DNA from 3 places in the Kitasatospora sp. NPDC051853 genome. Region 2 is predicted to be linked to each of the others. Evidence: riboswitches for the same ligand, from Rfam matches in the RefSeq annotation. Region 2 holds a riboswitch; each other region holds the start of a gene.
What was found. A riboswitch is a leader RNA that binds a small molecule or an ion and turns the genes downstream of it on or off. The one in region 2 is predicted to bind S-adenosylmethionine.
Positions count from the first base shown of each region.

Region 1: it holds a riboswitch for S-adenosylmethionine, as region 2 does, so the genes downstream of both, ACIA8O_RS06090 (aminotransferase class V-fold PLP-dependent enzyme) here and ACIA8O_RS01890 (IclR family transcriptional regulator) in region 2, are expected to answer to the same signal.
Region 3: it holds a riboswitch for S-adenosylmethionine, as region 2 does, so the genes downstream of both, thrC (threonine synthase) here and ACIA8O_RS01890 (IclR family transcriptional regulator) in region 2, are expected to answer to the same signal.

Region 1 covers NZ_JBITBY010000002.1:283,346-293,463, forward strand. Annotated here, with positions in the region: gene ACIA8O_RS06065 (NlpC/P60 family protein) at 1-152, opposite strand, end outside; gene ACIA8O_RS06070 (NYN domain-containing protein) at 348-1,748, opposite strand; gene ACIA8O_RS06075 (hypothetical protein) at 1,982-2,245, opposite strand; gene ACIA8O_RS06080 (rhomboid family intramembrane serine protease) at 2,428-3,225, shown strand; gene ACIA8O_RS06085 (Lrp/AsnC family transcriptional regulator) at 3,222-3,500, shown strand; gene ACIA8O_RS06090 (aminotransferase class V-fold PLP-dependent enzyme) at 3,663-5,024, opposite strand; SAM riboswitch class IV at 5,078-5,195, opposite strand; gene trpD (anthranilate phosphoribosyltransferase) at 5,308-6,339, opposite strand; gene ACIA8O_RS06100 (hypothetical protein) at 6,527-6,946, opposite strand; gene ACIA8O_RS06105 (heme-copper oxidase subunit III) at 7,385-8,005, shown strand; gene ACIA8O_RS06110 (c-type cytochrome) at 8,150-8,959, shown strand; gene ACIA8O_RS06115 (Rieske 2Fe-2S domain-containing protein) at 8,956-10,023, shown strand; gene ACIA8O_RS06120 (cytochrome bc complex cytochrome b subunit) at 10,020-10,118, shown strand, end outside.
Region 2 covers NZ_JBITBY010000001.1:427,212-437,329, reverse strand. Annotated here, with positions in the region: gene ACIA8O_RS01905 ((5-formylfuran-3-yl)methyl phosphate synthase) at 1-796, opposite strand, end outside; gene ACIA8O_RS01900 (phytoene/squalene synthase family protein) at 1,035-1,958, shown strand; gene ACIA8O_RS01895 (S1 family peptidase) at 2,043-2,939, opposite strand; gene ACIA8O_RS01890 (IclR family transcriptional regulator) at 3,229-3,942, opposite strand; SAM riboswitch class I at 4,136-4,278, opposite strand; gene ACIA8O_RS01885 (cholesterol oxidase substrate-binding domain-containing protein) at 4,399-6,249, shown strand; gene ACIA8O_RS01880 (DUF4011 domain-containing protein) at 6,436-10,118, shown strand, end outside.
Region 3 covers NZ_JBITBY010000008.1:84,614-94,731, reverse strand. Annotated here, with positions in the region: gene ACIA8O_RS23140 (hypothetical protein) at 1-438, shown strand, start outside; gene ACIA8O_RS23135 (DUF4031 domain-containing protein) at 488-772, opposite strand; gene ACIA8O_RS23130 (hypothetical protein) at 769-1,125, opposite strand; gene groL (chaperonin GroEL) at 1,310-2,932, opposite strand; gene ACIA8O_RS23120 (cold-shock protein) at 3,246-3,449, opposite strand; gene ACIA8O_RS23115 (MoaD/ThiS family protein) at 3,984-4,262, opposite strand; gene thrC (threonine synthase) at 4,295-5,575, opposite strand; SAM riboswitch class I at 5,593-5,730, opposite strand; gene ACIA8O_RS23105 (glucosyl-3-phosphoglycerate synthase) at 5,908-6,888, shown strand; gene ACIA8O_RS23100 (trehalose-6-phosphate synthase) at 7,029-8,504, shown strand; gene ACIA8O_RS23095 (hypothetical protein) at 8,566-10,118, opposite strand, start outside.

The sequences.
Region 1 (10,118 bases), on a different contig from region 2:
TCGACCTGCGCCTTGACCTCGTCCTTGGTCGGCTTCGCGGGGGCCGCGTAGGCACCGGCCTGCGCGGAGAGCGCGACCGCGGTCGCAGCGGCGGCGGTGAGCACGGAGACCCGTGCGCGGCTCGGCTGCTTGGGACGGCGGTGGGAAGCCAAGGTGACGAACTCCTTCAGCACTCCTGGACGCTCACCCGTTCGGGCGGTAGTCCAGAAAATAGGTTTGACGCCTGACCCTAGTGAGTCAGGGCTCGTCGCGCCACTCCCCTACCGGGACGAACTTCCCTACGCACGGCGGCTTTCACGGTACGGACACAAACGCGCCACTCTCCCCTGACCTGGGGTCAGAAGAGTTCACGGCCTGGACAGCCGCCGGAGCAGCAGCATCGAGGAGACCGGGCGCGCCCCCGCCTTCTTCACGCCGTCCGCCACTTCCTTGTCGGTGGAGACCACCACCACCGCACGCCCCTGCGGCTCCGCCCGCACCAGACGGCGGATCAGCTCGTCCGCCGTCTCGCCGGTCCGGCTGAACCGCACCCGCACCCCGCGCGGCGGGGCCATGATGACCGGTGCGTCCAAGTCCTGGCCGTCGAAGACGCAGGTCACCTCGGCCTGGCTGCGCTGGGCCAGCATCGCCAGCCCGCCCAGCAGCCGCATCCGCTGCTGCTCCAGCGGCAGCGTCGGGTACCCGGTCTTCGTCACGTTGTAGCCGTCCACCACCAGGTGGACCTGAGGGATCGCCAGCAGCTGGTCCAGCAGCGCCGGATCGTCCTCGGCCAGCGCCCGCCGGGCCACGTCGTGCGGCGAGGCCGAGCCCGGCACCACCGCGTCCACCAGGTCGGCCGGGTGCAGGCCGGTCACCGGCAGCGCCAGTTCGCGCTGGAGCCCCTGCGCCGACTGCAGCACCGTGTCCAGCAGCAGCCGCAGCCGCATGTCCTCCACGCTGCGGCCCTCCCGGGCCGACCGGCGGCCGGTCTCCAGCGCGCCCTCCAGCTCGGTGATCCGGTGGCGCAGCCGCCGGGCCTCCGCCTCGGCCGTACTCAGCTCGGTGGCCGCGGCGGCCTTCGCCTCGGCCAGCTCCGCCTGGGCCTTGCGCACCTCGGCCTGGGCCCGCCGGGTGTCGCTCTCCAGGCTCCGCACCTTCTTGCGCAGCGACTCCGCCTCGCGCCGGACGCCCTCGCCCTCGGCCCGCTGCCGGTCCAGCTCGGCCCGGCCCTGCGCGCGCGCCTCGGCCAACTCCTCCTGGAGCTTCTCCACCAGCCGCCCGGCCTCCGCGGCCGCGCCCTCGGCACCGGCCCGCTCGGCCTGCTCCCCGGCCTCCGCCACCAACGCGGCCCAGCCGGCCGGGCGGACCAGGTAGGCGGCGGCCGCCACGTCCATCGGATCGGCCGCGCCCGGCACGCTGCCGGACTCCAGGGCCTTCACCAGATCCGGCTGCCCCAGCCGCAGACGATCGGCTATCCGCTGCCGGAAGGCGGGCTCCGCCTCCAGCGCGGCGGCCAGCGCGGTGCCCGCGTACTTGGCCCGGCGGGCGGGGGTGAACTTGGCGTACTGCCGCAGCGAGGACGGGAGTTCACCGGCCGGGAGACCGCCGAGGGCGTCGGCGGCGATGCCCACCACGCGGTGGCGGACGCCCTCCGGGAGCGGGCGGCCGAGCTGCTCGGCCGGCTGCTCGTCGGCGGACTCCTCGGCGGCGGGCTGCTCGTGGGCAGGTGCTTCGGCGGCGGGGTCCTCGGTGCTGGGGTGCCCGCTCACGGTGTTCCGGGGCGCGGCGGCCGCAGGGGCCGGCTCCGCCGGGGGTCGCTGCCCCTGCGGTTCGGCTGTCCCCCTGGCTGCGTCCACCACGTCCTCGGCTCCGATCCTGCTGCGCGGGGTCCGCACGGCCGGTTGCCGCTGCCCTCAAACACACCGCTCTCTGCAATTGTCGCGGGTACCGTGCCCCGGCCCGAACCGCGCCACACTCCGGGCCGGCCGGGGCACCCCGCGACTCAGGAGTCCTGCTGCTCCGCGGCGGCGTCCTCCGCACCCGGACGGGCCACCAGTTCGACCTGGTCGACCGCGTTGCACCAGCGGCAGCGGACCGACTCCACGGTCTCGGCGAGCACCTCGGTCTCCTCCACCTTGGACTCGCCGGCCAGGTCGAAGTGGAGGAACTCCACCGTGCGGGCGGAGCGGGTCACGTCGAAGCGGGTCAGGTTGCCGCAGAGCGTGCAGCGCCAGCGGGTCTCGGCGGTGGGGAGCGCGATGGTCATGTGCCAAGTCCTCTCGTTGGTGCCGCACGATCGGCGGTCACCCAGGGTCCGGGGGGCCAAGCCTATTGCCTGGCAGGGTGCCGGCGGACCGCCCGTCCGCGATCCGGTCGGACGGCTTCCGGGTCCCCCACATGCAGCAGGCCCGGGTGTGCCCGGCGGGGTACGGAGGAATGCCTGCACCCATGGCCACCCCCGTCCTGGACCCGCCCGGCACCCGCGACCTCCGGCCGCCGGAACGGCCCCCCGTGGTCACCTGGACGCTGATCGGGCTCAGCCTGCTGGTCCTGCTGGTCTCCCCCAGCTCCGGCCTCAACCCCCGCTACGGCAGCGGCCCGGCCCGGGTCTGCGCCGAACAGCGCTACGAGCAGCGCTGGGGTGCCGTCCCCGCCGAGCTGCTGGCGAACCGTCCGCTGACGCAGGACCAGCTCCGGCGGCTGCCACCCGCCCTGGCGGACTGTCCGCCGCTGGTGCCGACGCCGCACAAGCTGCCGCTGCTCTCGGCCCTGACCGCGCTCTTCGTGCACGCCGGGTGGGCGCACCTGCTGGGCAACCTGCTCTTCCTCTTCGTCTTCGGTCCGGGGGTGGAGCAGCGGTTCGGGCGGGTCCGCTTCCTGCTGGGGTACCTGACGGTCGGTCACCTCGCCACCTACGGCTGGGCACTCGCCCAGGCCGGCGGCCCCGAGTCGGTGCGGGCCCTGGTCGGGGCCTCGGGGGCGATCGCCGGGGTGCTCGGCGCCTACCTGCGGCTGTACCCGAGGGCCCGGGTCACCACGCTGGTGCCGGCGCTGCTCTTCCTGCCGCTGCGGTTCCCGGCCTGGCTGGTGCTCGGGCTCTGGTTCCTGCTCCAGTGGCTCTCGGTCCGCCAGGAGGGGACGGGGGTCGCCTACGCGGTCCACGTCATCGGTTTCGCCGCCGGGTACCTGGGCACCTGGGCGGCCGTTACGCTGGCCCGGAACCAACGGACAGGAGCTTCAGAGTGATCACCGCGATCGTGCTCATCAGGACCAGCGTCGACCGGATCCCCGAGATCGCCGAGGAGATCGCGGCCATCGAGGGCGTCAGCGAGGTCTACTCCGTGACCGGCGGCTACGACCTCGTCGCCATGGTCCGGGTCCGCCACCACGACGACCTCGCCGCCGTCATCCCGGCCCGCGTCAACAAGATCCCCGGCGTCGAGCACACCGAGACCCAGATCGCCTTCCGCACCTACTCCAAGCACGACCTCGAAGCCGCCTTCGCCCTCGGCCTCGACTAGGGCGCGCCCTCGGGGCCGTAGGCCCCAGGGGCGCGAGGAACTGCGCGAATCGGAAGGCGGCCCACCTGCAACTGAGGGCACGTCAGCCGGTTGCACGTGCTGCCGTTCCCCCGCGCGCAGTTCCCCGCGCCCCTGGGGTGCTGCCCTGCCGGGCGTCCTGCCTCAGCCGCGACGGGAGTCGGCGACGCAGCGGCCGCCCTCGTTGCGGTAGGTCCAGGCCGCCCCGTCGGAGACGAGCTCCCGGACGGCCGCCAGGAAGCGGTCCAGGTGCTCGTCCGGGGTGCCGGCGCCGAAGGAGACGCGGATGGCGTTGAGGCTGCGCTCGCCCGGCAGCGACGGCTCGGGGGCGCCGCACTCGGAGGGCGCGGCCTCCTCGCCGCCGAGCAGGGTCCGCACCAGCGGGTGCGCGCAGAACAGGCCGTCGCGGACGCCGATGCCGTACTCCGCGGACAGCGCGGCGGAGAAGTGCGAGCTGTTCCAGCCCTGCACCACGAAGGAGAGCACGCCCACCCGCGCGGCGTCCTCGCCGAACAGGCTGAGCACCCGGACCTCGGGGATCCCGGCCAGACCGGCCTTCAGACGGGCGATCAGCTCCTGCTCGCGGGCCTCCAGCGCGTCGAAGCCGGCCTCGGTCAGGGCCCGGCAGGCGGAGGCGATGGCGTAGGCGCCGATCACGTTCGGGGAGCCGGCCTCGTGGCGGGCCGGGCCGGTCTGCCACTCGACGGCGACGGAGCCGTCCGCCTCGCGGGCGACGGTGCGGCTGGCGCCGCCGCCGGCCAGGTACGGCTCGGCCGCGTCCAGCCAGTCGGCGCGCCCGGCCAGGACGCCGGCGCCGAAGGGGGCGTAGAGCTTGTGGCCGGAGAAGGCGATCCAGTCGACGTCCAGCTCGCGGACCGAGACCCGGTGGTGCGGGGCCAGCTGGGCGGCGTCCAGGACTACCCGGGCGCCGTGGCGGTGGGCGACCTCGGTGAGTTCGGCGATCGGCCAGAGCTCGCCGGTGACGTTGGAGGCGCCGGTGACGCAGAGCAGGCGGTGCTCGGCGGGCTGCCGGCGGAGGGCCAGTTCGAAGGCCTCGACCGCCTCGGCGTGCGAGCCGGGGGCGCGCAGGTAGGTGACCTTCAGGCCGTTGTGCGCCCAGGGCAGCAGCGAGGCGTGGTGCTCGGTCTCGAAGGCGAAGACCTCGGTGCCGGCCGGGACGGCGGAGGCCAGCAGGTTGAGCGAGTCGGTGGTGGCGCGGGTGAAGACCACCTGGTCGCCCTCGCGCAGGTCGAGGAACTCCTCGACGGTGCGGCGGCTCTGCTCGAACAGGTCGGTGGAGAGCTGGGAGAGGTAGCCGGCGCCGCGGTGCACCGAGCCGTAGTACGGGGCGTAGGCGGCGACGTCGTCCCAGACCCGCTGGAGGGCCGGGGAGCTGGCCGCGTAGTCGAGGGCGGCGTAGGTGACCTTCTCGCCGGAGGCCAGCGGGACCTGGACGTCGTGGCCGAGGACGGGGAGCGGGGCGCAGGTGAAGGTGGCGACGGACATGGGGGTGCACTCCTCTGAAGGTCCGGGACCTCGGGGTGCAGCTGTGCCGCCGACGTCCGCGCTTGCGCTGCGGACGGATCGCCGCAGTGCCCGGTCCTCACCCAGGGCACCCCGCCACGGACGGAGGGTTGCCGGACAGCAAGCTGGGGCTTGTCGCTGTCACTCATGACCTGTCGTGAACTCTAGAGCGGCTTCCGAGGAGTGGTCAAACAGGCTTCCACTATCTGGACGCACCCGGACGTGCGGAAGGCCCGGGCCGTGGCCCGGGCCTCCAACTCACCCGTCAGGAACGGACGGTGGCGTCCGCCCAGTTCTTCAGCAGGGTCTCCGCGGCACCCGAGTCGATGGCCTCGGCGGCCCGGGCCATCCCGGCCTTCAGCTGCTCCGCGAGCGGGGCGTCGGTGAGGTCCAGGGCGGTCAGGGCGGCGGCGGAGTTGAGCAGCACCGCGTCCCGGACCGGGCCGTGCTCGCCCGCCAGCAGGCGGCGGACCACCGCCGCATTGAAGGCCGGGTCGCCACCGCGCAGCGCCTCGATGCCGACCAGCTCGATGCCGACCTCGCGCGGGTCGAAGGTGGTCTCGGTGACCTGACCGTCCTTCACCGTCCAGACGTGCGAGGTGGTGGAGATGGTCAGCTCGTCCAGGCCGTCGTCACCCCGGAAGACCAGCGCGCTGGCGCCGCGGCGGGCCAGCACGCCGGCGATCAGCCCGGCGAGGCGGGTGTCGAAGCAGCCGATCGCGTGAGCGGTCACCCGGGCCGGGTTGGTCAGCGGGCCGAGGATGTTGAAGGCGGTCGGCACCCCGAGGTCACGGCGGGCCGGGGCCGCGTGCCGCATCGCGGGGTGGAAGACCGGGGCCGGGCAGAAGGTCAGGCCGACCTCCTCGGCGATCTCGGCCACCCGGTACGGCGGGACCTCCGGGCTGACGCCGAGCTGCTCCAGCACGTCGGTGGCGCCGCTCGCGGAGGAGGCGGCGCGGTTGCCGTGCTTCACCACCTTGGCGCCGGCGGCCGCGGCCACGATGGCCGACATGGTGGAGATGTTCACCGTCTTGGCGCGGTCGCCGCCGGTGCCGACGATGTCCACCGCCGGTCCGGGGATCGTGAGTTGGACGGCGTGGGCGTACATCGAGTCGACCAGGCCGGCGATCTCGTCGACGGTCTCGCCCTTGGCGCGGAGCGCCACCACGAAGCCGGCCACCTGGACCGGGGTGGCCTCGCCGCTCATGATCCGGTCCATGGCCCAGGCGGCGTCGGCCTGGGTGAGGTTCTCACCGGCGAGCAGTGCGCTCAACAGGTCGGGCCAGGTGCGGGCCATGGCTTGCTCCAGTTCTTCGTACGTGACGTGGACTGGAGCCAGCCTAGCGAGGTGCCGACCGCTGATGCGGTGTTGTTCTTCCCTGTGAGACGGCCGCCGTGGGGTTGACGGGACGTCAGTGCCGGAGCGGGCGTCGCGAGTGGTTGGTCGCGCAGTTCCCCGCGCCCCTGCTAGCCCGCTGCGCGGGCTACGCGGGGGTGCGCCGGGCGACCCGGGCCCGCAGCAGGGTGGCGGCGGACTCGGCGAAGGGGACCGGGTCGACGGGGTGGGCGATGGCGGCGTCGGCGCGGGACCAGGCGGCGAGCCAGGAGTCCTGGGGGCGGCCGATGAGGACGAGGACCGGCGGGCAGCCGTAGATCTCGTCCTTGATCTGGCGGGCCACGCCGAGGCCGCCGGCCGGGACGGCCTCGCCGTCGAGGACGCAGAGGTCGATGCCGCCCTTCTCCAGGGCGCGCAGGACGGCCGGCACCGTCGCGCACTCGTGGACCTCGACCTCGGGGAGGTCGGCGGCGGGGCGGCGGCCGAGGGCAAGGGTGACCTGCTCGCGGGTGTTGCGATCGTCGCTGTAGACGAGCACGGTGAGCGTCTCGTCCGTCGTGTGCGCCATGGGCCCTGCTCCCGGTGCTCGTCCTCTTATATGGGTGGTACGCGCGCGTCGGCTCGACCGGGCCCGGATGTGATCCGGACCACGTTCACTTCCGGATGCTACTCCGGCGCACCGTCCGTGGTGAGCCCCTCGCACGATCTCGCCGGGACGAGCCTCCCGACGGCTCACCCGCTCGGGCGACGGAACGTCACCCGGTGGGCCGAGTCCACCCGGACGGCGGAGGGAGCGGGCGCCCCTAGCCGACGGACCGTCAGGAGGCCGGGAGCGACACGCGGGGCGAACGGGTGTCGGCGCCTTCCGATGAACCATCAGAAAACGGACACCGGGCCGGTGGAGGGGCTCTCCGACGCCCCGTCGGCTGCCATCGGGGCATACCGCACGCACCGGACACTCCGAGGTGGACCCCCCGGCGTGAAGACGGAATAAGGGACCGACATAATGTCCGTCGTGGCGACAGCAACAGCAACAGAAACCGGACACGCGCACGGAGCGGTCAACAGGCCGAACCTCGTCAGCGTCGGAACCATCGTCTGGCTGAGCTCGGAGCTGATGTTCTTCGCGGCCCTGTTCGCGATGTACTTCACCCTCCGCTCGGTCAAGGGCGCAGAGTTCTGGAGCGAGAAGGCTCACGCACTGAACGTGCCCTTCTCCTCGGTGAACACCACGATCCTGGTGCTCTCCTCCCTCACCTGCCAGCTCGGCGTCTTCGCCGCCGAGCGCGGTGACGTGAAGAAGCTCCGCTCGTGGTTCGTCATCACCTTCGTGATGGGCGCGATCTTCATCGGCGGTCAGATCTTCGAGTACACCGAGCTGGTCAAGAAGGACGGCCTCTCGCTGTCCTCGGACCCGTACGGCACGGTGTTCTACCTGACCACCGGCTTCCACGGCCTTCACGTGACGGGTGGTCTGATCGCGTTCCTGCTGGTCCTGGCACGGACGTACGCAGCCAAGCGGTTCACGCACGAGCAGGCCACCGCCGCGATCGTGGTGTCGTACTACTGGCACTTCGTCGACGTCGTGTGGATCGGCCTGTTCGCGACCATCTACCTGATCAAGTAACCAGCTAGATCAGGTCGCTGGCCGCCGGCCGGAGCCGACTGACCGCACCGACCGACCGCGCGCGGCCCCGCAGCACCCGAGCAGAACGGGCCGCGCGGGGCACGCCCATCCAGCCGACCAGATCCTGACCCCGGGGTTAAATCCGTGAAAAAGCTCTCAGCACGACGGCGCCACCCACTGGCGGCGCTGCTCGTCCTAATCTTCGCCCTGGCGGCAACCGGGGGACTGTACGCCGCGTTCGCGCCCGCCGAGAAGGCGCAGGCCGACACCTCGGCGCAGTCGCTCGCGATCGATGAGGGCAAGAAGCTCTTCGCCGTCGGCTGCTCCTCCTGCCACGGCCTCAACGGCGAGGGCACCTCGGACGGTCCGAGCCTGGTCGGCGTCGGCGCCGCCGCGGTCGACTTCCAGGTGGGCACCGGCCGCATGCCGGCCCAGCAGCCCGGTGCGCAGGTGCCGAAGAAGAAGGTCATCTACACCCAGCCCGAGATCGACCGGATGGCCGCCTTCGTGGCCTCGCTCGGCCCCGGCCCGGTCACCCCGGTCGAGGAGCAGTACACCTCCACCAACCCGGACGACGTCGCCAAGGGCGGCGAGCTGTTCCGGACCAACTGCGCCCAGTGCCACAACTTCGCCGGCCAGGGTGGTGCCCTGACGCGGGGTAAGTACGCCCCGTCGCTCGAAGGCGTGGAGGCCAAGCACATCTACGAGGCCATGCAGACCGGCCCGCAGAACATGCCCTCCTTCCCGGACAGCACCATGCCCGAGGAGCAGAAGAAGCAGATCGTGGCCTTCGTCCGCCACACCACCAACGACGAGCCCAACCCCGGCGGCCTGACCCTGGGCAGCCTCGGTCCGGTGACCGAGGGCCTGTTCGGCTGGATCTTCGGCCTCGGCACGCTCATCGCGGTCGCGATCTGGGTCGCCGCCCACACCACCAAGGCCAAGAAGTCATGAGCCACGACATGTCCAAGGACAACCTGCCGGAGTCGCACGACTCCCACGGCACCGCGGTCGCCACGCACGGCGACCCGTTCGCCGACCCGGGCCTGCCGGCCCACGAGCCGCGTCGCACCGACATCGACGAGCGGGCCGCCAAGCGGGCCGAGCGCCAGGTCGCGATGCTGTTCATCCTGTCGATGCTGTCGACCATCGGGTTCATCGCGTCCTTCGTGATCTTCCCGATCGACAAGATCGTCTACATCTTCCCGATCGGTCACGTCAGCGCGCTGAACTTCGCGCTCGGCCTGACCCTCGGCGTCGCGCTGTTCTGCATCGGTGCGGGTGCGGTCCACTGGGCCCGCACCCTGATGTCGGACCACGAGATCCCGGCCGAGCGCCACCCGATCGAGGCCTCCGACGAGGTCCGCGCCGACGTCATCGAGCAGTTCAAGACGGGTGCCGCCGAGTCCGGCTTCGGCCGTCGCAAGCTGCTCCGCAACACCCTGATCGGTTCGATGGCCCTGGTGCCGCTCTCCGGCGTGGTGCTGCTGCGCGACCTCGGGCCGCTGCCCGAGGACAAGCTGGAGCACACCGGCTGGCGCGAGGCCACCAAGGCCAAGCCGCTCCAGCTGATCAACATGAACACCAACGAGCCGATGAAGCCCGAGGACGTCATCGTCGGCTCGCTCACCTTCGCGAAGCCGGAAGGCCTCGAGGAGGACGACCACGACTTCCAGGTCCAGATCGCCAAGGACGCGCTGATGCTCGTCCGGATCGCCCCCGGCGACCTCAAGGACGAGAAGTCGAAGGAGAAGGGCTTCGAGGGCATCCTCGCCTACTCGAAGATCTGCACCCACGTCGGCTGCCCGATCAGCCTGTACGAGCAGCAGACCCACCACGCGCTCTGCCCCTGCCACCAGTCGACCTTCGACCTGGCGGACGGCGCGCGCGTCATCTTCGGCCCGGCCGGCCACCCCCTGCCGCAGCTGAAGATCACCGTTGACGAAGCGGGCTACCTGGTCGCCACCGGCGACTTCGACGAGCCCGTCGGCCCGAGCTACTGGGAGCGCAGCCGATGAGCACGAGCAGCACCTCGGGTGCCGCCAAGCCGGCCAGCACCCGTGCCAAGCCCGCCAACAAGTACGAGGCGGCGGCGGACTGGGCCGACGGCCGG
Region 2 (10,118 bases):
TGATGGAGTCGGCCCCGGCCGCCGCGCTGGCCTCGACCATCGCGGCGATGGCGGCCCGGTCGGTCCGGCGGGCCTCGGTGATCCCGTAACGCCGGTGCGCGAAGGGCTCGTTGACGGCGACGAAGGTGGTCCGCGCCTCCGCCGGGAGCGCGGCCGAGGCCGTCAGCTCGGCGAGCACGGGCCGCCGTTCGCCGAAGAGCGGCCGGCCGGCCTCGTCCAGCAGGGCGTCCGCGTACTCGGCCAGGTCGAAGGCCCCGGGGACGTCCGGGTCGCACGGGTAGTACTCCCGCAGGCCCACCAGTGCGCGCCGCACCTGCGGCAGGGTCTTGCGGGCGTCCCACAGGTCGAGGTCCTGGGCGAACAGGACGGACATCACCCGGGTGTGGGAGAGCCGCTCGGTGCGGCGCAGCGTCGCGGTGATCTCGCCGAGCACGTCGGAGAGTTCACCGATCCGCATCCCGTCGAGGCCGACCTTGACGATGCCGCAGGGGTGCACCCGGGTGCCCATCGCCAGGGCGACCCCGAGGGCGGCCTGCGCGGCCTTGCCGACCTGCTCGTAGGCGGACTTGGGCAGGGCGAGACCGTTCTCCGCGCGGCGGTACAGGAGTTGGTCCTCGCCGATGTTGGTGCTCAGCTGGACGGGCAGGGCCCGCCGGACCGCCAGCACCGCGTCGGCGATGTCCATGATCCGGCGCGGCTTGATGGTGCCCAGGGCGCTGCGCGGGTCCTCGCTGTCGATGATGCGCGCGCCGCCGAGCACCGCCTCCCGCGCCTCCTGCGGATCGAAGACACTCACCAGTACGCGCCGGTCGGCACCGGGTGTTCCCGTGGTCGACACCGTTCCCCCTCCGAGAGTTGATCGACGAATCGGCGCCCAGCATCGAACACGAGGACGGTACCGGTGCGTCAGACGGAATGATCACCACTCGAAAGACTGAACCTCATTGACAACCCGGACCTCACCCTGCCTCGGCCGACCCTCCCGGGGCCCGGCTAGGGTGCACCGGAGACGATCAAGGAGAGGACGGGCCCGGGTGAGTGGCTGGACGAGGGCGTTGGACGCGGCCGGGATCACCGACCCCCTGCTGCGGGACGACTACACCCGGCAGCGGCAGCAGGTGACGCGGTACCGGCGCGAGGCCGCGCTGGCCGCCCAACTCCTGCTGCCCGCACGGCTGGTGCCGCACGTGATCGCCGCCACCGCCTACATGAACCGCACCGACACCCTGCTCGACAGCGGACCGCCCGAGGGCCGGCGGGCGGCGTACGCGCAGTGGGAGGGCGAGGTCGAGCAGGCCCTCGCCACCGGGGAGACCGACCGGACCGAGCTGCGCCCGTTCCTGCACACCGTCCGGGCCCACCCGGCCCTGCGCGCCCTGGTGCCCGAGCACCTGGCCGGGGCGCTCGCCGACCTCGACTTCCCCGGCTTCGCCACCGAGGCCGACTACCAGGTCTACCTGGACACCTACGCACTGCCCGCCTTCATGGTCGTCGCCACCCTGCTCGGCCCGTCCGGGGACCAGGACGCCTACCGGGCCGCCTGCCGCACCTACCTGGACGCCGCCCAGCGGATCGACTTCCTCGCCGACCTCGCCGAGGACCTGGCCGACGGCCGCCTGACGATCCCCCAGGAGGCCCTGGACCAGCACGGCGTCACCCGCGCCGACCTCGAACGGGGCGCCGACCGGCCCGCCGTCCGGGCCCTGCTCACCGCCCAGCTCGACCACGCCGACCGCACCCTCGCCGAGGGCCGCGCCGTGATCGGCCTCGCCCCGCCCGCGCACCGGCCGATGGTCCGCTGCATGGTCGCCCTGGATGCTCTGACCTCCCGCGCCGCCCGGGCCGACCTCCCGGCCCTGCTCCGCCGCCCGGCCGGACCGCCGAAGGGCGCCGCGCTCCGCCTGCTGGCGCGCGAGTACCTCCGGGCCCGCCGGGTGCGCGGCGCCGCGGGCGGCTGAGCGGGCCCGTGGGCAACTGAACGGGCTCGGGTACGGCCGAGCAGGCCGGGGGCACGCGCCCCCGGCCCGCCGGATCGGGGACCGTCAGTAGACGTTGACCCCGTACTTCGCGAGCGCCTCGTTCACCGGCTGGAAGAAGGTCGTGCCGCCGGTGCGGCAGTCGCCGCTGCCGCCCGAGGTGATGCCGAGCGCCTTGGTCCCGTCGTACAGCGGGCCACCCGAGTCGCCGGGCTCGGCGCAGACGTTGGTCTGGATCATCCCCTTGACGGTGCCGCCGCCGGAGTAGTGCACGGTGGCGTTCAGCCCGGTGACGGTGCCGCCGTGGGTGCCGGTGGTCGAACCGGTGCGCTTGACCGACTCGCCGACGTAGGCGTTCGGCGCGGAGGAGAACCCGCCGGAGTGGCTCAGCGAGCCGTTGTCGTAGCGGACCAGCGCGTAGTCGTTGCCCGGGAAGCTGGAGTTGGCCGTGGCCCCGATCAGGGTGCTCTGCGCGGAGCTGGTGTACCAGGTCTTCACCACGTTCCCGCAGTGACCGGCCGTCAGGAAGTAGTAGCTGCCGCCGCTCACCACGTTGAAGCCGAGCGAACAGCGGTACCCCGCGCCGTAGATGGCATCCCCGGCCGCGAGCAGGGGCTTGAAGACGCCGGGGGCGCGCTCGATCCTGAGCGATCCGCCGTCGGTGCCCGCGGCCTTCCTGATCCTGGCCAGGGCGGCCGGGGAGACGGTGCTGTCGGCCGTCACGACCACGCGGTCGGCCGCCGCGTCGACGTACCAGGCGGTGCCGCCGACATCGGCGCCGAGCACGGCCTCGCCCACCGCGGCGAGCCTGGCCGGGCCGAAGGACTGGACGGGCGACGCGGCCGCGGCCGGCACGGCGGCCGCGGTGGCGGCCGCGGCGGACAGCAGGGCGACGGCCGCGGTGAGCATCCGGGTACGGAGACCGCCGGTACGGCCGTGGGGGGTGGTGCGCTCGATCCTCACTGATTCTCCTCCTGGGAGTGAGAGGCCCCTGAGGGTTGGGGGGCCGTGAGGCGCAGTCAGGCCGCACGCAGACGTCCGCGGCCGTTCGGTGAACGGCCACGGCTGATCTGCTCCTGACAGGCGCTGACCGGAAGTATCAGCAGCGTCCCGACCCCGCACAAGACTCCCGACCCGAACCTGGAAGTCCGCTGACAGTCCGTCCGATCGCCTTGACGACCCCGCAGATCACTGCCCGGGACGAGGGTCACTGCCCAGGGCGGGGGGCACTGCTCAAGGCCGGGGTCACTGCTCAGGCCTGCCGGACGGCCTCCGTCAGACGGTCGGCCGCCTCCACCACGGCCTGCGCCAGCCGGGCACCCGGGTGGCGGCTGAGCCGCTCGATCGGGCCGGAGACGGTGACGGCCGCCACCACCCGGTTGGACGGGCCGCGCACCGGCGCGGAGACCGAGGCGACCCCGAGCTCGCGCTCCCCGACGGCCTGCGCCCAGCCGCGCCGCCGCACCCCGCTCAGCGCGGTGGCGGTGAAGCTGGCGCCCTGGAGGCCCCGGTGCAGCCGCTCCGGCTCCTCCCAGGCCAGCAGGATCTGGGCCGCGGCCCCGACCCGCATCGGGAGGGTGACCCCGACCGGGACGGTGTCGCGCAGGCCGGAGAGCCGTTCGGCGGCGGCCACGCAGATCCGCATCTCGCCCTGGCGCCGGTAGAGCTGGGCGCTCTCCCCGGTGACGTCGCGCAGCTGTGCCAGCACCGGCCCGGCCGCCGCCAGCAGGCGGTCCTCACCGGCCGCCGCCGACAGTTCGCCGATCCGGGCGCCGAGGGTGAACCGGCCCTCGATGTCGCGCGCGACCAGCCGGTGCTGCTCCAGCGCGACGGCCAGCCGGTGCGCGGTCGGCCGGGCCAGGCCGGTGGCGGCGACCAGCCCGGCCAGGGTGGTCGGGCCGGCCTCCAGGGTGCCGAGGATCGAGGTGACCTTGTCGAGGACGCCGACGCCGCTGATGGTTTCCATGGGTGTACTCCGTCTCAGATCCGCGGACGGCGGGTGGGTCCGCCCGCGGGGGCTCCGTGCGGGGAGCCGGGGGTGGTCAGCGAGGGAAGGCCGCAGAAGTGGGCCGAATGCCTGCGCCGGACACGAAACGGGTACGCGAAAGCGCCGGGGCGGGAAGCGCCCGGGCGAAGGACAGCACAGAGAGCACCGTGTCTCCTCATCTTTCCCGCGCCACAGTGGCGACAGGCCGGAGTTGGCACTGCTCCCGCACGGCACGGCGCGTACTTCGGACGCCGGGTCGAACGGGGAGTTGCCGGGGCTTCGTAGGGCCGGTCCCTCCACCCCTCTGGATGATTCGCGAGGAACCATATCAAGTCGTGGCGGCGCCGTGACCAACCTCCCCCCACCTCGTCCGGAACCGCCCCACCGGGGGCCGAAACCGGCCCGCCGGGTGATCCACATTGGTAGCGTCGCCGCGTGACAGACCAACGAGCAGGGCAACAACAGCACGGGAAGCACGGACTGACGCGCCGTCAGACGCTCGCCGCGGCCCTCGGCACGGCCGGGGCGGCCTGGCTGCTGCGCGGCACCGTCGGGCCGGACAGCGCGCGAGCCGTCGGCACGGCCCCCACCGGCCTCCCCGGCGGGCTGGTCCCGTACCAGCGGGTGTTCGAGAACTGGGCCGGGGAGGTCCGCACCGACCCGCTCTGGGTCTGCGAACCCGCCACCCCCCAGCAGGTCGCCGAGCTCGCCGACTGGGCCCGCGCCAACGGCTGGCGGCTTCGGCCGCAGGGCCACCGGCACGGCTGGGCCCCGCTCACCGTCGCCCCGGGCACCCCGTCCTCGGCCCGCGTCCTGCTGCTCGACACCACCCGCCACCTCACCGCGATCACCCTGACCGGCACCCAGGTCGCGGGCGCCCCGACCGTCCGGGTGCAGACCGGCGCCGCGATGGAGGACCTGCTGGCCCGCCTCGCCGAGCAGGGCCTCGGCGTCACCGCCTGCCCCGCCCCCGGCGACCTCACCGTCGGCGGCGTGCTCGCCATCGGCGGCCACGGCACCGCCGTCCCGGCCGCCGGCGAGACCCCGCCCGCCGGCCACGGCTACGGCTCGCTCTCCAACCAGGTGGTCTCGCTCACCGCCGTGGTCTGGGAGGAGTCCTCGGGCCGGTACGTGCTGCGCGAGTTCGACCGCACCGAGGCGGAGGCCGGCGCGCTGCTGGTCCAGCTCGGCCGGGCCTTCCTCACCGAGGCGGTGCTCCGGGTCGGCGCCGACCGGCCGCTGCGCTGCGTCAGCCGGGTCGACGTCCCGGCCTCCGAGCTCTTCGCCGCCCCGGGCACGACGGGCGCCCGGACCTTCGCCTCCTTCGTCGACCGGGACGGCCGGGCCGAGGCGATCTGGTACGCCTTCACCGCGTACCCCTGGCTCAAGACCTGGCGGGTCACCCCCGGCCGGCCGTTCGCCGCCCGCTCGGTCACCGAGCCGTACAACTACCCCTTCTCGGACAACATCCCGAAGCCGGTCGCCGAACTGGCCGGCCAACTGGTCTCCGGCACACCGGAGTTGGCACCGGTCTTCGGCCAGCTCCAGTACCTCATCACCAAGATCGGGCTCACCGGGGACCTGACCGACGTCCTGCTCTCCAGCGGCCTGCTGCGCTCCCTGCTCACCGGCGACCTGCTCACCCACCTGCTCGCCGACGGCCTGCGCTCCGACCTCTGGGGCCCCTCCCGGACCCTCCTGCAGTACGTCCGGCCGACCACGCTGCGGGTCACCGCCAACGGCTACGCGGTCCACCTGCGCCGGGCCGACCTCCAGTGGGCGGTCAACGCCTTCACCACCACCTACGAACGCCTGCTGACGGAGTACCGACAGCGCGGCGAGTACCCCGTCAACGGCGCCGTCGAGATCCGCGTCACCGGCCTCGACGACCCCGCCGCCACCGGCATCCCCGGCGCCCGCCCCGCCCTGCTCTCGGCCCTGCGCCCCGACCCCGCCCACCCCGACCGGGACACCGCCCTCTGGCTCGACATCCTCACCCTCCCCGGCACCCCCGGCCTCCACCGCTTCTGCCGCGACCTCGAACAGGCCCTGCTCACCCTCTTCGACGGCACCCGCGCCGGCCTCCGCGTCGAGTGGTCCAAGGGCTGGGCCTACACCGACACCGCCGCCTGGGCCGACCCCACCCTCCTCACCACCACCGTCCCCGCCTCCCTCCGCTCCCCCGGCACCCCCGGCTGGGACGAAGCCGTCACCACCCTCGACCGCCTCGACCCCCACCGCGTCTTCGGCAACCCCTTCCTGGACGCCCTGCTGCGGACGCACTGAATCGCCCCGTCCTGACGCTCCGTCGCGCCTAACGGAGCGTCAGGTTTCGGATCGGACACGAACGCCGTCGGCCACACACGACCGCACTAGGCTCGTGCAGCGCGCCTCGCGCTTCCCGTGGATGAAGGAACGGAGTTGTCCGGTTTGGAAGACCGACGCCCCGGTAACCGACGCGGTGCCGACCCGTTGGAGGCACTGCTCGATCACTGGCAGAAGGCCCTCATCGATCTCGGTTTCCGCAACCGGCTGGTGAGTTACCGCCGTACCAAGACCCAGGCCGGCATGGACATAACGGCTCCCGGCCTGTCCGCAATCCTCGGCAGTCTCTCTGCGGGGTGCGTTTTCGCCCAGGTACGGGAATCGGCGGCCGATTCCGGTGACGCCCCGTCACTGCTGCCCGTGCAGCTCGACAAACCGTCGCCGCTGCCTGTGGGGACACTCGTCGGCAGTCGGCCGATCGACACCCCGGTGTCTCGCAGTGGTACCGGGCGAAACTCCCAACGCCTTTCGCTCGTCACCTCGAAGGCCACCCAGGCAGAACAGGACCGTCACCTCCGAAGGCTGGCAACGGTGGCGAAGGAGAAGTTCAACGACTACGGCCTGTGGGTGCTGCACCTCGGCATCGGCTTCCTGGAGTGGCATCCGGCTCCATCGGCTGAGAGCGTCAGGTCTCCGCTGATCCTGGCGCCGGTGACACTCCGCCGGTGGAAGGGCGACTCCTACCTGCTGGAGCTCAACACCGACGAGGAGGTGGTCTTCAATCCCGCCCTCGCCATCAAGATGGAGGAACTCGGGCTCGACTGGCCGAGCCCTGAGCAGGTCGACCTCTCCGATGTTCCCGCGCTGCTCGACCAAGCCCGTCTGAAGGCCTCGCAGCGTAAGGGCTGGGCAGTCCACGACCGGGTGGTACTCGATGCCTTCAATTCCAGCAAAGAGGCGATGTACCGCGATCTCAAGGACAACCGGGCCCGCATTCTGAAGAGTCATCTGGTCCGAGCCGTCGGTCTGGGCGGGGCTTCGAACCTGGCTGCCGGTACCTTCGACTTCGAACCGCTACCGCTCGACCGGATCGACCAGCTTCAGCCGCCCGAGCAGGCTCCGCTCGTCCTGGACTCCGACTCTTCGCAACGCCAGTGCGTGGCCGCAGCCATCGAGGGCCGGAGCTTCGTCATGGACGGGCCTCCCGGCACCGGCAAGAGCCAGACGATCACCAACATCATCGCCGGTCTGCTCGACCAGGGCCGAACCGTCCTGTTCGTCAGCGAGAAAGCGGCAGCCCTGGACGTCGTGCGCAATCGGCTCAAGGACGTCGGCCTCGACGACTACGTCCTCGCTCTGCACAGCAACACCATGGGCCGGAAGCAGGTCGCGCAGGAGCTCGGAAGGGCGCTCGATGCCCCACCGCGCTCGTTCCCCAGGGCCGGCACCAACGAGCGCTCCACGGCAAAGGGCCTCCGTGAGGAGCTGTCGGGCTACGCCGCGGCCATGAACGAGCCCCGGGCCGGTCTGGGCAGGTCCCTCCACACGGTCCTGGGCAGCATTTCCCTCCTGGAACACGTCTACTCCCTCCGGCCGGGCCCGGCCTTCGTCGCCGGCGACCTGACCGAGGAGCTGCTGCACCAGATCACCGAGGCAGCCGGCTGGATCGCCCGCGCTTGGCGCCCGGCGCTTGAAGGCGATGCCTTCCTCTGGCGAGAGCTGACCGGAGCCCGTGGCGAACTCGAGGCGCTGGACAGGGCTCTGGAGGAACTCGACAACATCCGTCGGACCCTCGAGCCGTACTCGGAGCTGGTGGACGCGATGGGCTGGGAGGGTCTCCATGACGCTGCTCGGCTCGCCGAGGTGCTGCGCACCGGTGAGCAGCGTCCTGCACTTCCGGTCGCTTGGCTGGGCCTGGACCACTCCGAACTGGGCTCCAGAATCGGCTCGTTCATCGCAAGGCACAACCGTGCTGCCGTCGCCGAGCAGAACGTGGTGACCGTGCTCGGCCTACGCTGGAGCGCACTTGCGGAGACAAGTGCCCTGGCGGCGGCGACCGACTGGTCCGCAGCCTCGGCCTCCCTGCCTCCCGTGCTGGAGCTCGACTCCCTGACAGTGGACCAGGCGAAAGCGCTCATCACTCAACTGTCAGCCGATGCCGACGCCCTGGATCGCGCCGGGAAGCTCGCCACCGGAGCCGCCCGGATGTACGGGGTTCCGGCTCCCGCCACCTGCAGGGATGCTCTCCGGATATCCCGGTTGGCCGAGTTCTCCGCACTGCCGCCGGAGGACAAGCCACCCGCCCGCTGGCTCACCGCGGATGGTCTCACCGCTGCCCGGAGTGCCCTCCCCCGGCTGTCCGACGCTGTCGCCGAGCTTCGAACCACCAGGTCCAAGGCCCAACAGGTGTTCACCGAAGCCGTGTTGGCCGAAGAGGCGTTGGAGGAGGTCGCACAGCGATTCGCCACCGTTCACCAGACCTTGCCCGGTCGGTTCTCCTCCGCCCGCCGTGTCGACAGTCGTCTCGTCCGCACCCTGCTCCCCGGTGAGGGCAAATGCTCCAGGACCGTGATCGCCGCACTTCCGGACGCAGTCGCCTGGCAGAGGGCCCACCGGACTCTGGCTCAAATGGCCAGACGCGAAGGCCCGGCACTCGCTCACCTGTGGCTGTCCGAGGAAACCGACTTCGACTCCGCCGCCGACCTGCTCGATCAGGCGAGCAGAATCCTGGACCTCGCACCGCAGGTGACGGATCCCGAGGCGCTGCGTGGAGAACTGGCACACGGCGGCACTCCTCGCGACGCCGCACGCACTGCTGCCGCGCAGGCGGCGGAGATCCTCACCGCGTGGCGGCAAGCTCTGGTCACTCCCCCCGCCATCGGCGCTCCGTACACCCTGGAGGATGAACCGATCACCGAGGCCGCGCAGTGGAGCCGTGGCCAGCTGCCGCTGCTCTACGCTGCACGGGACGTGCTGCACGCCATCGAAGAGGCGTCCGGACGCGCTGACTGGACGCTCCGAAAGGCGCTGGACGCCCTCGTCCTCGTCACGGAGGCCGTGGTGGCCGACGAGAACTTCAGCACGCCTGCCGATCAGGACCGGCAACTGCTCGGCGAGCTGTACCGAGGACGCGACACCGACCGCGATGCACTCCGGGTGGCCCTCGCCTGGGTGGCCGACATGCGCACGGCCTGCGGCCTCATCGGTCATCAGGTCTTCCCCGCCGAGAGCCTGCACTCGCTCCACGGAGCACGGCGGGACACCGACTTGGAAGAGGCCGTCGAGGGCTGGTCAAGTGCGACCACCCAGCTGACCGGGCTCTTCACGACCGAACGGGCAGGGCAGCTCCGAGCCGTGTTGGAACAGGACTTGGCGTCCGCCGAAAGCCTGCTCGCCCAGCTCGGCTCCGATCGCGGTGGGCCGGACGAATGGGCGGCGTACCTGCGCGGACGTCGGGTCCTCGACGGTCACCACCTCGGCGATCTGGTCGGACGAGCCGTCAAGGTGCAGGTGGAGCAGGACAGCTTCCCTTCCGTGGTCGAGAAGGCGGTTCTCCGTTCCTGGGCGGACCGCATCATCGAGAACGACAGCCGGTTGCTGTGGACCCGGTCCCAAGACCGTGACGACCGGGTGACGGAGTTCCGGAAGGTCGACCAGCTCCTGCTCGAGGGTGCGCGGGTTCAGGTGGCACGTGCCTGCGAGAGCCGCCGCCCCGGTGCGCTCCGGGACAAAGGCACCAGACTGCTGAACACCGAGGGACGCAAGAGGAGCCGCCACAAGCCGGTCCGCACCCTGCTCAGTGAAGCCGACAGCGCCGTCCGACTCCTCAAGCCGTGCTTCATGATGAGCCCGCTGATGGTCAGCCGGCTGCTCCCGCCCGACTTCATGTT
Region 3 (10,118 bases), on a different contig from region 2:
GCCGTCCGGCTGGCCGCCTGGTTCCACGACGCGGTGTACCGGCCGGACCGCTCCGAGAACGAGGAACGGTCCGCCGCGCTGGCCGTCCGGGCACTCCACGAGGCGGGCCTGGCACCGGAGTTGGCGTCGGAGGTGGCCCGCCTGGTCCGCCTGACGGTCGGCCACCACCCCGCCGAGGGGGACCGCAACGGCGAGGTGCTCTGCGACGCCGACCTGGCGGTGCTCGGCGGCATGCCCGAGCAGTACGCGGCCTACGCGGCCGCCGTCCGCGAGGAGTACGCCTTCGTCCCGGAGGACGCCTTCCGGGCCGGCCGGGCGGCGATCCTGCGCCAACTCCTCGACCTGCCCGCGCTCTACCGCACCCCCGAGGCACGGGAACGCTACGACGCCGCCGCCCGCCGCAACCTCGCGGGCGAACTCCTGCTCCTGGGCGGCTGACCCCCCGGACACCGGGCCCCGGACGCCCGGACGTGGCGCCGACGGACCGTCAGGCGGAGGACCGCCCGGCGGCCCGCACGTCCGCCTTGCGGCGGCGCAACCCCGCGGCGCTGAGCCGGGCGACCAGCTCCTTGCTGCCGACCGGCTCCGCGCCGAGCGCCACCGCCTTCTCGTACCAGTGCGCGGGGATGTCGTAGTGGTCCCGCTCGAAGCCCTTCGCGGGCGCGCCCAGGCGCTCCGCGAAGGCGTGCAGCTCCGCGTACGAGACGTCGCTCACCAGGTGCGACCAGTACTTCCCGTGCCCCGGCCAGGTCGGCGGGTCGATCAGGATCACGTCAGCGACCCCACCGGGGCCACCACCGCGCCCTCCTTGCCGCACACCCAGTGCGGCTCCGGGCCCAACTCCGGCTCCACCGACAGCGCGTGCGGATCCCCGTCGGCCGCGCACGACCGGCAGACCGGCCACCGCCCGTACCCCTCCAGCAGCGCGTCCTGCACGTCCTGCGCCACCAGCCCGGCCACGTAGTCGACCCCGTCCGGCCACTGCTCCACCCACCACCGCCGCTTGGTGAGCACCTCCTCCACCAGCGACACCACCTGCGGGTCGGCCACGTCACGCGCCGTCAGATCGGCCAGGATCAGCGCCCGCGCGGCGTGCAGCGCGCCTTCGATGCCATCAGAACTCATCCCCCCATTGTCCCCTCCCCCACCCGCCTCAGGAACCGGACCGGGCGACTGACCGGGCGGCTCTCCGCCGGGTCCGTCCGTCCGGGGCCGCGGTCCACGTGGCGGTGGAACGCCGCAGGGCGGCCTCCCCGGTGAGGGGAGACCGCCCTGACGGACGTTCCGGAACTACCGATCCTCGGGAGGATCAGAAGTCCATGTCACCGCCCGGCATGCCGCCGCCGGCGGCCGCGGCGGCCTTCTCCGGCTTGTCGGCGATGACGGCCTCGGTGGTGAGGAAGAGCGCCGCGATGGAGGCGGCGTTCTGCAGCGCGGAGCGGGTGACCTTGGCCGGGTCGATGATGCCGGCGGCGATCAGGTCGACGTACTCGTTGGTCGCGGCGTTGAGGCCCCAACCGGACTCGAGGTTGCGGACCTTCTCCACGACGACGCCACCCTCGAGGCCGGCGTTGGTGGCGATCTGCTTGATCGGGGCCTCGAGCGCGACGCGCACGATGTTGGCACCGGTGGCCTCGTCGCCGGTCAGCTCCAGCTTGTCGAAGGCGACACCGGCCTGCAGCAGCGCGACGCCACCACCGGCGACGATGCCCTCCTCGACGGCGGCCTTCGCGTTGCGGACGGCGTCCTCGATGCGGTGCTTGCGCTCCTTGAGCTCGACCTCGGTCGCGGCACCGGCCTTGATGACGGCGACGCCACCGGCGAGCTTGGCCAGGCGCTCCTGGAGCTTCTCGCGGTCGTAGTCCGAGTCGGAGTTCTCGATCTCGGCGCGGATCTGGTTCACGCGGCCGGCGACCTGGTCGCTGTCGCCGCCACCGTCGACGATGGTGGTCTCGTCCTTGGTGATGACCACCTTGCGGGCGGTGCCCAGCAGGTCGAGACCGGCGTTCTCCAGCTTGAGGCCGACCTCCTCGGAGATGACGGTGCCACCAGTGAGGATGGCGATGTCGCCGAGCATGGCCTTGCGGCGGTCACCGAAGCCCGGGGCCTTGACGGCAACGGACTTGAAGGTGCCACGGATCTTGTTCACGACCAGGGTCGACAGGGCCTCGCCCTCGACGTCCTCGGCGATGATGACGAGCGGCTTGCCGCTCTGCATGACCTTCTCCAGCAGCGGGAGCAGGTCCTTGACCGAGCCGATCTTGGAGTTGGCGATCAGGATGTACGGGTCCTCGAAGGAGGACTCCATCCGCTCCAGGTCGGTGGCGAAGTAGGCGGAGATGTAGCCCTTGTCGAAGCGCATGCCCTCGGTGAGCTCGAGCTCCAGACCGAAGGTGTTGCTCTCCTCGACGGTGATGACGCCTTCCTTGCCGACCTTGTCCATGGCCTCGGCGATGAGCTCGCCGATCTGGGTGTCGGCGGCCGAGATGGAGGCGGTGGAGGCGATCTGCTCCTTGGTCTCCACGTCCTTGGCCTGGGCCAGCAGCTGGTCGGAGACGGCGGCGACGGCCTTCTCGATGCCGCGCTTCAGGGCCATCGGGTTGGCGCCGGCAGCGACGTTGCGCAGACCCTCGCGGACGAGCGCCTGGGCGAGCACGGTGGCGGTGGTGGTGCCGTCACCCGCGACGTCGTCGGTCTTCTTGGCGACCTCCTTGACGAGCTCCGCGCCGATCTTCTCGTACGGGTCCTCGAGCTCGATCTCCTTGGCGATGGAGACACCGTCGTTGGTGATCGTGGGGGCGCCCCACTTCTTCTCAAGGACGACGTTGCGGCCCTTGGGGCCCAGCGTCACCTTGACGGCGTCGGCAAGCTGGTTCATGCCGCGCTCGAGTCCGCGGCGAGCTTCCTCGTCAAAAGCGATGATCTTGGCCATCGGAAGTGGTCCTCCAGGACACGTCGACTGCGCCGGACCGGAGGGCGCCCGCGACGGACGGCCCTGGTGTGCGGGGGTCTTGTCCCCTACCGCTCCCGGGGGCCTCACCGACCCGGTCCGTTGTCACTCTCATGCTGTGAGTGCTAACGCCAATGATTAGCACTCTCGGGTATCGAGTGCAAGCCCAATCGTGATACGCGCACCCGCGCCGGAGACGACGACAGGCCCGTACGACGTGGTGTCGTACGGGCCTGCCGGCGAAGCGTGGAGACTGCCAGCCCGAAGCCGAGCCGAGGTCCGCAGGTGCGGAAGGTCAGACCGCCGCGCGGACCATGTCCGCCTGCGGGCCCTTCTGCCCCTGGGAGATCTCGAACTCGACCCGCTGGCCCTCCTCGAGGGTGCGGTAGCCGTCCATCTGGATCGCGCTGTAGTGGACGAACACGTCCGCACCACCGTCGACCGCGATGAAGCCGTAGCCCTTCTCCGCGTTGAACCACTTGACGGTGCCCTGAGCCATTCCGAACTCCCCTTGTGCTGTGCTGGCCCTTCGCGGGTCCACAGGATGCGGACCCAGGTCTGTACCGGCACACGCCCGAGGGAACCCCCCCTGGGCGTAGCCGCGGTCAACACTCGAACGCGTCGACCGCCGCTGAATGTATCCGGACAGACGCCCTCTGCAACAGGGTCAACTTCGCCGAATTCGCCGTGTGACGAAAGGGATGTGACGGGAGGAATGCCTCAGGGAGTGGCTATTCGCTCCGGGCATAGCGGACCTAACGGGATAAAACTCCGTCAGATTCCTGACGCTGGCCTGTCAGTTCCCGTCTCAGCGCGACCGCCCCACGTCTCAACGGACGGACGGGCCCTGCGTGCACGACCCAGCCGTACCGCCGGGCCGGATTCGAAACATCCGATCCGAATCCGCACTCTACCGTCTGCCACCTGACGGAATTTCACCGCGGCGCGCGGCGGGCCGCCACCGAATGACCGGAATCATTCGTTCCGGTCGCGGTGGCGGCCCGTCGATTGCGCCCGTCGGCCGTCTGCCGGTTCAGCAGCCCCCGGCCACGGCCGGAATGATCGAGATGCTGGTGCCGTCCTTGATCTCGGTCTCCAGGCCCTCGGCGAAGCGCACGTCGTCGTCGTTCACGTAGACGTTCACGAAGCGGCGCAGCTTGCCGGCGTCGTCCAGCACCCGGGCGGCGATGCCGGCGTGGTTGGCGTCCAGGTCGGCGATCACGGCAGCCAGGGTGGCGCCCTCGGCGGTCACCTCGGCGGCGCCGCCGGTGTAGGTGCGCAGGATGGTCGGGATGCGGACGGTAGCGCTCATGGGGGTACTCCTAAACCAGTGCTGAGGGGGGATCAGGCGGAGGCCAGGCCCGCGGCCCGGAAGGACTCCAGGGTCGGGCGGATGGTGGCGGTCAGACCGGCGTCGGCGACGGCGTCCAGGGTCTTCAGGCCGTCACCGGTGTTGATCGCCACGGTCTCCTTGGCCGGGTCGAGCTGCCCGGTCTCCACCAGCTTCTTCAGCACGCCGATGGTCACGCCGCCCGCGGTCTCGGCGAAGATGCCCTCGGTGCGGGCCAGCAGCTTGATGGCCTCGACCACCTCGGCGTCGGTGACGTCCTCGACCGCGCCGCCGGTGCGGCGGGCGATGTCCAGCACGTACGGGCCGTCGGCCGGGTTGCCGATCGCCAGCGACTTGGCGATGGTGTCCGGCTTGACCGGCTTGATCACGTCACGGCCGGCCTTGAACGCGGCGGAGACCGGGGAGCAGCCCTCGGCCTGGGCGCCGAAGATCTTGTAGGGCTTGTCCTCGACCAGGCCGAGCTTGATCAGCTCCTGCAGGCCCTTGTCGATCTTGGTGAGCTGGGAGCCCGAGGCGATCGGGATGACGATCTGCTCCGGCAGGCGCCAGCCGAGCTGCTCGCAGATCTCGTACGCCAGGGTCTTGGAGCCCTCGCCGTAGTACGGACGGAGGTTGACGTTGACGAAGCCCCAGCCCTCGCCGGCCGGGTCGCCGATCAGCTCGGAGCAGAAGCGGTTCACGTCGTCGTAGTTGCCCTCGATGCCGACCAGCTCGCCGCCGTAGACACCGGCCATCACGACCTTGCCCTGCTCCAGGTCGTGCGGGATGAAGACGCAGGACTTGAAGCCGGCCCGGGCGGCCGCGGCGCCCACCGCACCGGCCAGGTTGCCGGTGGAGGAGCAGGACAGGGTGGTGAAGTTGAAGGCGCGCGCCGCCTCGATGGCGCAGGCCACCACGCGGTCCTTGAAGGAGTGGGTCGGGTTGCCCGAGTCGTCCTTGACGTGCAGCTGGGCGGTGAAGCCGAGCTCGCGGCCGAGGTTGTCGGCCTTCACCAGCGGGGTCCAGCCCGGGTTCAGGTTGGGCTTGGAGGCCACGTCGGCCGGGACGGGCAGCAGCGGGGCGTAGCGCCAGATGGAGGCCGGGCCGGCTTCGATCCTCTTGCGCAGCTCCTCGGCGTCCGCGGAGCCGAAGTCGTAGGCGATCTCCAGCGGGCCGAAGCACTCCAGGCAGGCGAAGCTGGGGCCGAGCGGGAACTTGGTACCGCACTCGCGACAGGACAGCTGGTCGGCGGGGCCGAGGTCGACGGCGGGTGCGGCGGAAACAGCGGTAGCCATGGTGGCGGAGGCCTCTCTCCTCATCTTCCCCGTGACGCGGTCGCGCCACAGGCCGGAATTGGCACCTGTCCCGCCGTGGCCGCAGATGGGCCTGACCGCGCGAGAAGGTTGCCGGGACGTCAACGGGCCGTTCCCTCAGTCCCTCTGGATGAGCTCTGTGAAGTTGTGGTCCTGCGCTCCGGCCGACCCCGACGTGCGAAGGTCTGACCGCAGTACGAAGACTGTATCCGAAGGCGCCGGAGCGGGAACCGGCCGTCCGAGGTACGAGATGCGAAGCGCGAGGAGACGAGACAGTGCCCGAGCAGCCCCAGCCGTCCGACCCTGCCGAGGAGTTGCTGCCGGAGGTGTCCGACTGGCTGCGCCGGCGCTCCTGGACCGCGGCCGAGCGGCCGTTGGAGGCACTGCTGACCGCCAAGCGGGCGGCGGGCCCGGCCGGGACGATCAGCGTGGTGCTGCCCGCCCTGGACGAGGAGTCGACGGTCGGCGGCATCGTCCGGGTGATCCGCCGCGAGCTGATGGAGCGTCTGCCGCTGGTGGACGAGCTGGTGGTGCTGGACTCCGGCTCGGCCGACGGGACGGCCCGGATCGCGGCGGAGGCCGGCGCCCGGGTGGTGCACCGGGACGAGGTGCTGCCCCGGCTGCCCGCGGTGGCCGGCAAGGGCGAGGTGCTCTGGCGCTCGCTGCTGGCCACCTCCGGGGAGATCGTCTGCTTCGTGGACGCGGACCTGCGCGAGTTCGACCCGGCCTTCGTCTCCGGGATCGTCGGGCCGCTGCTCACCGACCCGTCCATCCACCTGGTGAAGGCGATGTACGACCGCCCGCTGGAGACGGACGGTGCGGTGGTACCGGCCGGCGGCGGCCGGGTCACCGAGCTGGTGGCGCGGCCGCTGCTGAACCTGCACTGGCCCCAACTGGCGGGATTCGTCCAGCCGTTGGGCGGCGAGTACGCGGCCCGCCGGTCGCTGCTGGAGCGGCTGCCGTTCCCCACCGGCTACGGGGTGGAGCTCGGCCTGCTGGTGGACGCGCTGGAGCTGGCCGGGCTGGACGCGCTGGCCCAGGTGGACGTCGGGGTGCGGCACCACCGGCACCAGGACGGCCAGGCGCTCGGGCGGATGGCGGCGACCATCTACCGCACCGCGCTGGAGCGGCTGGACCGGACCGGCCGGCTGAAGAGCGGTCAGGACCTGGTGCGCCCGCTGCTCACCCAGTTCACCCGGGACCCGGCCGGCCGGGAGTTCACCGCCCACACCCATCCGGTCGGTGCGCTGGAGCGGCCGCCGATGGTGACCGTGCCGGAGTACCACCGACGGTGAGCCCTGGGGGCTGTCTTCTTGGTGGGGCCGGGCGGCCGCCGCCGGGGCACGCCCATCCGACCCCACCGAGAAGACAGCCCCCGCGTGCGCCCCGTGTGCCGACTGGTTTGCCCCCCGGGGTGCGAGGCAAGGTTGGTGACATGGCCGATCTCGCGACCGAACGTTCGAATCAGACCGGGGCCGCCCCCATCCTGGTGGCCTCCAACCGGGGGCCGGTGTCCTTCACCGCCGAGGACGACGGTTCGCTGACCCTGCGCAGAGGCGGCGGCGGGCTGGTCTCCGGGCTCTCCGCGATCGACGACCCGTCCGCCGTCTGGGTCTGCGCCGCCCTCTCCGAGGCCGACCGCACCGCCGCCCGCCAGGCCCCCGACGGCCGGCTCGACCTGGCCGGGCACGAGGTCGGCGGGCAGGCCGTGCGGATGCTCGACATCGACCCCGGCACCTTCGCCCGGGCCTACAACGGGGTGGCCAACTCCACCCTCTGGTTCGTCCACCACCTGCTGTACGAGACCCCGGTGGCACCGGTCTTCGACGACCGCTTCCGCCGCGAGTGGGACTCCTACCAGGCCTACAACACCGCCTTCGCCGAGGCGCTGGCGGCCGAGGCCGCGCCGGGCGCCGCGGTTCTGGTGCAGGACTACCACCTCTCACTGGCCCCCGCCCTGCTCCGCGAGCTGCGACCCGACCTGAGGATCGGTCACTTCTCGCACACCCCGTGGGCCCCGCCCGAGTACTACCGGATGCTGCCCGACGACGTGGCGGCCGACGTGCTCGCCGGCATCCTCGGCGCCGACCGGGCGGGCTTCCTCACCCGGCGCTGGGCGCTGGCCTTCGCCGACTGCTGCGAGGCGGTGCTGGGCGCCGTCGTGGACCGCGGGGCGCTCACCGTCACCCACGCGGGGCGGACCACCGCGCTGGGCGTGCACGGGCTGGGCGCGGACGCCGACTTCCTCCGCGAGCGGGCCCACCGGCCGGACGTGGACGCCCGGTTGGCCACCCTGCGGGAAGCGGTGGGCGAGCGCCGCACCATCGTCCGGGTGGACCGCACCGAGCTCAGCAAGAACATCGTCCGCGGCCTGCTGGCCTACCGGCACCTGCTGCGCACCCGCCCCGAGTGGCAGGACCGGGTGGTGCACGTGGCCTTCGCCTACCCCTCCCGGCACGACCTGCCGGAGTACCGGGAGTACACCGCCGCCGTGCAGCGGATCGCCCAGGAGATCAACGACGAGTTCGGGACGGCGAGTTGGCAGCCGCTGATCCTGCACGTCAACGACGACTTCCCGCGCTCGCTGGCCGCCTACCGGCTGGCCGACGTGGCCCTGGTCAACCCGATCCGGGACGGGATGAACCTGGTCGCCAAGGAGGTCCCGGTGGTCTCCGACGCGGGCTGCGCCCTGGTGCTCTCCCGGGAGGCCGGCGCCCACGCCGAACTGGCCGAGGACTCGGTGGTGGTGAACCCCTACGACGTGATCGCCACCGCCGAGGCGCTGCACCGCGCCCTCACCATGCCGGAGGCCGAACGGGCCGACCGCACCAAGCGCCTGGCCGCCGCGGCCACCGCGCTGCCGCCGCAGCAGTGGTTCCTGGACCAGCTGCACGCGCTGCGGGGCGAGTGACGGGGGCGGGTGACCGGTCCGGGCCGGTGGGGGGCTGATCCCCACCGGCCCGGACGGTCCGTCAGACCGCGACCGAGACCGTCTGCCCCGCCGCCACCTTGACGGTGAGGTAGGTGTAGGTGACCCCGTGCTCGACCTTGGTCTGCGCCTGGCGCGCCACGCCGTCCACGGTCAGCGTCGGGTGGCTGCCGACGAAGCGGGCCTCCCAGGTGTAGGCGCGGCCGGTGGAGTGGTTGGTCAAGGTGGAGCGGCCGGCCCCGTCCTGGCGCAGGCCGATCCGGTCCTTGCCGACCGGGATGTCGTCCACCTGGAGCCAGTCCATCCCGGCGGGCAGCCCTGACCGGGTGGTGAGCCTGCGGTTCGGTGCGTCCGGCTCCAGGCCGAGCAGGCCGGAGACGGTCTGGCCGACCAGGGTGAAGGAGACCTCGGGGTAGTCGCCGTTCGGGCCCTGCGAGGCGTTCACGTGCTGGACGGCGCGCTGGTCGTAGACGTGGCGCATCCACTTCCACGCCTCGTCGTTGCGGTTGTTGGCGAAGAAGGTGTCCGGCAGGTAGGTGAACGCCTCGATGTTGGACGGCCCGTGCGGGCCGGCCGCCTGACGGTCGATGAAGTCCAGGTAGGCCTCGTTGCGCGGGCCGGCCTCGATGATCCGCTTCATCGGCATGAACCAGCTGTTCTCCAGCCCCCAGCCCTTGAACGCGGTGCCGTCCAGCGAGTACGCCCGGACCATGTCCGCGCCCGAACCGGTGCCGCTCCACTCGGAGTTGAAGTACTGCTTGAGGGCGGTCGCCTGCTGCTCCGCCTTGGCCGCGAGCTCGGCGTCGCCCTTGCCCCGGGCCAGCGCGGCCAGGCCCAGGTACGCCTGGTACTGGGCGGCGATGCCGTCGCCGGCCTCGGCCAGCTTCTCGTCGCCCTGCTCGTTGTAGCTGGCGGTGCCGGAGAAGATGCCCTTCCCGGTGCCCTCGGCGACGGCCACCGCGCCGTTCGGCTTCGCCTGGTTGTGCAGGGCGACGAACTCTTCGGTGGTGTGCCGGTAGAAGTCCCAGAACACCTCGTCCTCGACGTAGGCCTTGTCACCGCTCCAGCGGTAGGCCTGGGCGGCCTTCTCCACCAGCTCGAACGGGGCGGGCACCTCGCGGACGAACAGGTCGGGGCGGCGGTAGTCGATGCTCAGGTAGGTGCCGGTGTCGAAGTTGTGCGCCCAGACCGGGTAGTACTTGTGCGCCTCGGTCGCGGAGGCGGCGAAGGAGCGCAGCATGGTGCGGTTCTCGGCGGTCAGGCCGAGCACCTGGGCGCCGACCACCTGGTGGGCCGTGTCCCGGGAGTAGTAGCCGCTGCGGTTGGCGTAGCCGGCCCAGTAGGACGGGCCGTAGGTGGCGGTGCCGGTGCCGAAGCGGTTGTTCTCGTCGACGTTCACCGGGCCGGTCGAACCGGCCAGCAGCACCCAGGAGTTGGCCTTGCGCTTGGCCCAGTCGAACATCTCCACGACCCGCGGGTCGGAGGAGGTGGCGACCGGGTCGGCGGGGGCTGCCGGGGAGATCATCACGTCGTCGACGTTGAGCCAGGCGTCGCCGGACTCGAAGGCGATCTCCAGCCTGTCGCCCCGCTTCACCT